Leisingera sp. NJS204: one gene and its partner. The protein of the gene in region 1 binds, or shares a complex with, the protein of each later gene. Links are inferred from orthologs where the notes say so. Each region holds a gene or a part of one and is shown in the gene's direction. Other genes may lie near its edges. The genes, in order: carB and carA.

Region 1 (4,223 bases):
CGATTTTGCGGTTCACCTCAGTGAACGCCTTAGCGTAGCGCTCATAGGTCCAGCGGGGCGCAATGCCTTCCAAACCTGCTCCGTCCGGCTGAAGGCCGGGCAGCACCCGACCCTCCCCACCTGAGGGCGCTTCCGCCCCCTCCCAAGTCCGGGCGCTGCCCTCAGCGTTCTGCGGCAGTGGCTGCTCATATACTCCGAAATTCATCAGCGGCAGCCGCCGCTCCTTTGGCATCCGCCCTGCCAGCCTTGGCTCCAGCGCGTAGCCCAGCTCATAAGATGCATATCCCACCAGCCAATGCCCGGCATCGCGCGCCGCATCCAGCGCTGCAAGTGCAGCGGGCACGTCCGCCGGCACGTCCGCACGGATCACGCGCAGCGGCTGGTCGAAACATGTGCCGGCCCCCTTAGGGCCCTGATCAAAGCGAATCCGCACCGGAATTGACTCCCCAAGGTCTTGGCCCCCACATATAAACGTTCGCTATGCGAACAAAAGGGGTGGATGCGGCATTTCCAATTCCGTTTCCGATCCCCCTTGAACCTTTCAGCGCGGTCCCTATAACGCAGGACAATTTGGGCACTCGCCAGTGCCCCTGATTCAAAGCTGCCCGCTCGTCAACCAAAGGAATATGGCCATGCCTAAAAGAACCGACATCCAGTCGATCATGATCATCGGAGCCGGTCCGATCGTCATCGGGCAGGCCTGCGAGTTCGACTACTCCGGTGCCCAGGCGTGCAAAGCTTTGCGCGAAGAGGGTTACCGGGTGATCCTGGTGAACTCCAACCCGGCCACCATCATGACCGATCCGGGGCTTGCGGACGCCACCTATATCGAGCCGATCACGCCAGAGGTGGTCGCCAAGATCATCGAGAAAGAACGCCCCGACGCGCTGCTGCCGACCATGGGCGGGCAGACCGGGCTCAACACCTCGCTGGCGCTGGAAGAAATGGGCGTGCTCGAGAAATTCGGTGTCGAGATGATCGGCGCCACCCGCGATGCCATTGAAATGGCTGAAGACCGCAAACTGTTCCGCGAAGCGATGGACCGCCTCGGCATTGAGAACCCGCGCGCCACTATCGTCACCGCACCCAAGCTGGAGGACGGCAAGGCGGACCTGGACGAAGGCATCCGCATCGCGCTGGAAGCATTGGACGACATCGGCCTGCCCGCGATCATCCGCCCGGCCTTTACCATGGGCGGCACCGGCGGCGGCGTCGCGTACAACCGCGAAGACTACATCCACTTCTGCCGCACCGGCATGGACGCGTCCCCGGTGAACCAGATCCTGGTGGATGAAAGCCTGCTGGGCTGGAAAGAGTTCGAAATGGAAGTGGTCCGCGACAAGGCGGACAATGCGATCATCGTCTGCTCGATTGAAAACATCGACCCGATGGGCGTCCACACCGGCGATTCGATCACCGTGGCCCCGGCGCTGACGCTGACCGACAAAGAATACCAGATCATGCGCACCCACTCGATCAACGTGCTGCGCGAGATCGGTGTGGAAACCGGCGGCTCCAACGTGCAATGGGCGGTGAACCCCGCCGATGGCCGTATGGTGGTGATCGAGATGAACCCGCGGGTGTCGCGCTCCTCGGCACTGGCCTCCAAGGCAACCGGCTTCCCGATTGCCAAGATCGCGGCCAAGCTGGCAGTGGGCTACACCCTGGACGAGCTGGACAACGACATCACCAAGGTGACCCCGGCATCGTTCGAGCCGAGCATCGACTATGTCGTGACAAAGATCCCGAAATTCGCGTTTGAGAAATTCCCCGGCTCCGAGCCGTATCTGACCACCGCGATGAAATCGGTGGGCGAGGCCATGGCGATCGGCCGCACCATCCATGAATCTTTGCAAAAAGCGCTGGCGTCGATGGAATCCGGCCTCACCGGCTTTGACGAAGTGGATATCCCCGGTGCGCCGGACAAGGCCGCAGTGTTCAAGGCGATCAGCCTGCAGACCCCGGACCGGATGCGCACCATCGCCCAGGCGATGCGCCACGGGCTGACGGATGAAGAAATCTTTGGCGTCACCAAATTCGATCCCTGGTTCCTGGCCCGTATCCGCGAAATCGTCGAGGCCGAAGATGAAGTCCGCGACGGCGGCCTGCCGACGGACGAAAAAGGCCTGCGTGCGCTCAAGATGCTGGGCTTCACCGACGCCCGCCTTGCCAAGCTGACCGGCCAGACCGAGGCTGAGGTCCGCAAGGCCCGCCGCGCGGCCGGCGTCAACGCCGTGTTCAAGCGGATCGACACCTGCGCCGCCGAATTCGAAGCGCAGACACCCTACATGTACTCGACCTATGAAGCGCCCGCCTTTGGCGACGTCGAATGCGAGGCGCGCCCCTCTGACCGCAGGAAAGTGGTCATCCTCGGCGGCGGCCCGAACCGGATCGGCCAGGGCATCGAATTCGATTACTGCTGCTGCCACGCCTGTTTTGCGCTGACCGACGCGGGCTATGAGACCATCATGATCAACTGTAACCCCGAGACCGTGTCGACCGACTATGACACCTCGGACCGGCTGTATTTCGAACCGCTGACGTTTGAGCACGTGATGGAAATCCTGCGTGTAGAGCAGGACAACGGTACCCTGCACGGCGTCATCGTGCAGTTCGGCGGCCAGACCCCGCTGAAGCTGGCAAACGCACTGGAAGAGGAAGGCATCCCGATTCTCGGCACCTCGCCCGACGCCATCGACCTGGCCGAAGACCGCGAACGGTTCCAGGCGCTGGTCAACAACTTGGGCCTCAAGCAGCCGAACAACGGCATCGCCTCCACGGACGAGCAAGCGCTGGAAATCGCAGAAAAAATCGGCTTCCCGCTGGTGATCCGCCCGTCTTATGTGCTGGGTGGCCGGGCGATGGAAATCGTCCGCGACATGGACCAGCTGAAACGCTACATCGCCGAGGCGGTGGTGGTTTCCGGCGACAGCCCGGTGCTGCTCGACAGCTACCTGGCCGGCGCGGTTGAACTGGATGTGGACGCGATCTGCGACGGCAAAGACGTGCATGTGGCAGGCATCATGCAGCACATCGAAGAGGCCGGCGTGCACTCGGGCGACAGTGCCTGCAGCTTGCCGCCCTACTCGCTTGGCAAGCCGGTGATCGAACAGATCAAGGAACAGACATTCGCATTGGCCAAAGCGCTGAATGTGGTTGGCCTGATGAACATCCAGTTCGCGATCAAACCCAATGACGCCGGCGAAGAGGAAATCTATCTGATTGAGGTGAACCCGCGCGCGTCGCGCACGGTGCCGTTTGTCGCCAAGGCAACCGACAGCGCCATTGCCTCGATCTCGGCCCGTGTGATGGCAGGTGAGCCGCTGTCGAACTTCCCGATGCGCGCGCCCTATAAGCCGGACGCGGGCTATGACGTGAACACCCCGATGGCCGACCCGATGACCCTGGCCGACCCGGATATGCCCTGGTTCTCGGTCAAGGAAGCGGTGCTGCCCTTTGCCCGCTTCCCCGGCGTCGATACCATCCTTGGCCCCGAAATGCGCTCCACCGGTGAAGTCATGGGCTGGGACCGTTCCTTTGCCCGCGCCTTCCTCAAGGCGCAGATGGGGGCCGGCATGGTGCTGCCGTCCTCGGGCCGCGCCTTCGTCTCGATCAAGGATGCCGACAAGGGCCGGCTGATGCTGGAAGCGGCGCAGATCCTGGTGGAGCAGGGCTTTACCCTGGTCGCCACCCGCGGCACCCAGACCTGGCTCGAAGGCCAGGGCGTGGCGTGCGAGCTGGTGAACAAGGTCTATGAAGGCCGCCCCCACGTTGTGGACATGCTCAAGGACGGCGGCGTCCAGCTGCTGATGAACACGACTGAGGGCGCGCAAGCCGTTGAGGACAGCAAGGAAATGCGCTCGGTCGCGCTTTATGACAAGATCCCCTACTTCACCACCGCAGCCGGCGCCAATGCCGCTGCACGGGCGATCAAGGCCCAGGCCGAAGGGGACGTCGAAGTGAAGTCGCTGCAGGGCTAGGCACCCTCTGCCCGGACGCTTCAACGCTATGTTTAATAAAGCCCCGGCAACGCCCGGGGCTTTTCCTTTGCGTGCTGTGCTTTCACACAGCCGTGTAGAGTTGTGACCCGGTAAATCCCTGAACTGTGCGACCGTGAACAACACAACACGACCCGCAGCATTACAACTCAGGGAGAAAGGCCATGAACTTACCGACAAAGATTGCCGCAGGACTTTTGGCACTTGTACCGGCCGGCGCAATTG
Region 2 (3,110 bases), 1.6 Mb from region 1 along the record:
AAGACGAACGGGTCGCGCTTTATGGCGACCTCAAGTCTGCTTTTTCGCATTGACCGGAAAAGCAAAAGGCCCGCAACGCGGACCTGCCCGTTTCATCTTTGCAAAAATACTCCCGCCGGAGGCAGCGCGCGCCAGCGCGCCTTTCTATCAGCAGTCGCCTTTGCTGCAAAGCTGGTCCTTGACCAGGGGCCCGGCTTTGCCGAAATCCATCTGGCCGGTGTATTTCGCCTTCAGCGCCCCCATCACCTTGCCCATGTCGCGAATCGATTCGGCGCCGGTTTCCGCCACCGCCGCAGTGATCGCCTCGCCGGCTTCCTCGTCGCTCAGCTGCTGCGGCAGGAATTCCTCGATGATGGCGATTTCGCCCAGTTCCCGCTCCGCAAGATCCAGCCGCCCGCCTTCTTCATAGGCGCGTGCGCTTTCGTTGCGCTGCTTGGTCATCTTTCCCAGGATGGCAAGGATTTCCCCTTCCCCGATACCGCCCTCTTCACCATCGGCGCGGGCGGCGATTTCCCGGTCCTTGATTGCCGCGTTGATCAGCCGCAGCGTACACAGCCGCTCCGCCGCCTTGTCTTTCATCGCTTGCTTCAAGGCCTGATTGACCTGTGTGCGCGTATCCATCGTAGTAAGCATCCCATGGTTGCCGGACACCGATGGTTATCCATTCTGCACCCGCTGTGCAAGTTTACTATAAATTCCCTATTCCTGACCCCGCGTCTGCCTGCCCGCCGCTGCAGGCTTGACCCGCTTGGGCGCTCCCCTTACAAGCCGATGAATTTCACCGCATGGAGACTCGCGCAATGGCCGCTTCCGCCCCGTCCAAGCCCACCGCATGCCTGGCGCTCGCCGATGGCACCGTCTTTTACGGCACCGGTTTCGGCGCCACCGGCGACACTGTGGCCGAGCTCTGCTTCAACACTGCAATGACCGGCTATCAGGAGATCATGACCGATCCTTCCTACGCCGGTCAGATCGTCACCTTCACCTTCCCGCATATCGGCAACACCGGCGTGACGCCCGAGGATGACGAGACCGGTGACCCCGTCGCGGCCGGCATGGTAGTGAAGTGGGATCCGACCCTGGCTTCCAACTGGCGCGCCACCGAAGAGCTGAAATCCTGGCTGACCCGCACCGGCCGCATCGCAATTGGCGGCATCGACACCCGCCGCCTGACCCGCGCGATCCGCCAGCAGGGCGCGCCGCATGTCGCCCTGGCGCATGACCCCGACGGCAACTTCGATGTCGAAGCGCTGGTTGCCAAGGCGCGTGAATGGCCGGGTCTTGTCGGCCTCGATCTGGCCAAAGACGTCTCCTGCGCGCAAAGCTACCGCTGGGACGAAATGCGCTGGGCCTGGCCGGACGGCTATGCCCGCCAGGAAGCGCCCGCGCATAAGGTTGTGGCCATCGACTATGGCGCCAAGCGCAACATCCTGCGCTGCCTGGCCAGCGCGGGATGCGACGTCACAGTGCTGCCCGCCACCGCCACCGCCGAGGAAGTACTGGCGCATAATCCCGACGGGGTGTTCCTGTCCAACGGCCCTGGCGACCCCGCCGCGACAGGTGAATATGCGGTGCCGATGATCAAGGACGTCCTGAAGACAGAATTGCCGGTTTTCGGCATCTGCCTGGGCCACCAGATGCTGGCACTGGCACTGGGAGCCAACACCATCAAGATGAACCACGGCCACCACGGCGCCAACCATCCGGTCAAGGAGCATTCCACCGGCAAGGTTGAGATCACCTCGATGAACCACGGCTTTGCGGTGGACGCGCAGACCCTGCCGGAAGGCGTGGAAGAAACCCATGTTTCGCTGTTTGACGGCTCCAACTGCGGTATCCGCATTTCCGGCCGCCCGGTCTATTCAGTGCAGCACCACCCCGAGGCCAGCCCCGGCCCGCAGGACAGCTTTTATCTGTTCGAACGCTTTGCCGAGGCCATGGCCGCACGCAAATCTGCGTAAAAAAGCTGTTAACCATGCTGCCGGACGGCATGGTTAACACTGCATTTACCAATTCTTAAACCCCCGCCGCCAGCCTGAAGCCCTCAGGTGTTTTTGTTACGGGGTGGCGATGGGTTTTGTGTCTCAACCGTTGCGGCAGTTCCGCCCGCCGCGGCCCGCCGGGGAGTATTCTCCGGGGCCGCCGCCGCCGGTAAATGGCCGCGGCATGATGAAGGCGCTGGTGCTGCGCCAGCACCAGAAGGCCGCCCTTGGGCGTGTGCTGGTGGCCGAGGGGCTGGCCAGTGAAGACCAGGTCCAGGACACGCTGGCCCGGCAATACCGGATGCAGCGCGCCGACCTCAGCGGCCAGGTCGTCAATCCCCGGCTGCTAGCCCGCAAACCCGCCCAGTTCTGGTTGCGCCACTCTGCACTTCCGTGGATGCAATTCGGCCAAACCGTCACCGTTGCCATTGCCCACCCGGACCAATTCGAGATGCTGCGCGGCGAACTGCAGGACAGTTTTGGCTGCATCACGCCAGTGCTGGCCTGCGAAGCGCAGATCACCGCTTTGCTGACCGCGCATTTCAGCCCCGCCCTGGTGCGCCAGGCCTGCTGCAGCGTGGCTCCGCGGCAAAGCTGCCGCAGCCTGCAGCCTGCACGGGGCCGCGCACTGCTGACAGTCTGTGCCCTGCCCGCGCTTTACCTAAGCTGGACCGCCCCTGCGGCGGTCTTCACCGCTCTCAGCCTGCTGGCGCTGCTGTCGGTGCTGCTGTTCACCATGCTGAAGCTTTGCGGGCTTGCAGCCTATTGGTCCGGCCGGACCCGCTGCCGGCCTCCGGCGCAGATGCCCCTGGCCTGTCAAACCGGCTTGGGCAACCGGCCCGTCATCTCGATCCTGGTGCCGCTTTACCAGGAGGCCGAGATCAGCCGTGCACTGCTTGCCCGCATCCGCAAACTCAGCTACCCTCCGGCCCTGACCGATGTGATCCTGGTGCTGGAGGAACATGACGCCGTCACTCGGGCAGCCCTTGCAGGCACCCGCCTGCCGCCTTGGATCCGGGTGGTTGAGGTTCCGGCCTTTGGCGGGCTGACCACCAAGCCGCGGGCGCTGAACTATGCGCTGAACTTCTGCTGTGGCGACATCATCGGTGTTTGGGATGCCGAGGATGC

The links.
Region 2: the proteins of carB (region 1) and carA are in contact, whole or in part, in a solved structure (PDB 1KEE), measured with the Escherichia coli proteins. The link is inferred for Leisingera sp. NJS204 from one-to-one orthologs.

The regions. Positions count from the first base shown.
Region 1 is NZ_CP035417.1:1,274,750-1,278,972, reverse strand. What follows is about bases 273-4,180. They hold carB (carbamoyl-phosphate synthase large subunit), read left to right. Parts: upstream 273-632; coding sequence 633-3,980; downstream 3,981-4,180. Other genes in these bases: ETW24_RS06230 (cytochrome P460 family protein), read left to right, coding at 4,163-4,180; ETW24_RS06240 (aminodeoxychorismate synthase component I), read right to left, coding at 273-433. In the rest of the region: more of ETW24_RS06240, read right to left, coding at 1-272; more of ETW24_RS06230, read left to right, coding at 4,181-4,223. UniProt on the Escherichia coli protein: Large subunit of the glutamine-dependent carbamoyl phosphate synthetase (CPSase).
Region 2 is NZ_CP035417.1:2,908,882-2,911,991, forward strand. Bases 86-2,880 are described here. They hold carA (glutamine-hydrolyzing carbamoyl-phosphate synthase small subunit), read left to right. Parts: upstream 86-800; coding sequence 801-1,961; downstream 1,962-2,880. Other genes in these bases: ETW24_RS14315 (GatB/YqeY domain-containing protein), read right to left, coding at 148-621; ETW24_RS14325 (glycosyltransferase), read left to right, coding at 2,167-2,880. In the rest of the region: ETW24_RS14310 (DUF2244 domain-containing protein), read left to right, coding at 1-53; more of ETW24_RS14325, read left to right, coding at 2,881-3,110. UniProt on the Escherichia coli protein: Small subunit of the glutamine-dependent carbamoyl phosphate synthetase (CPSase).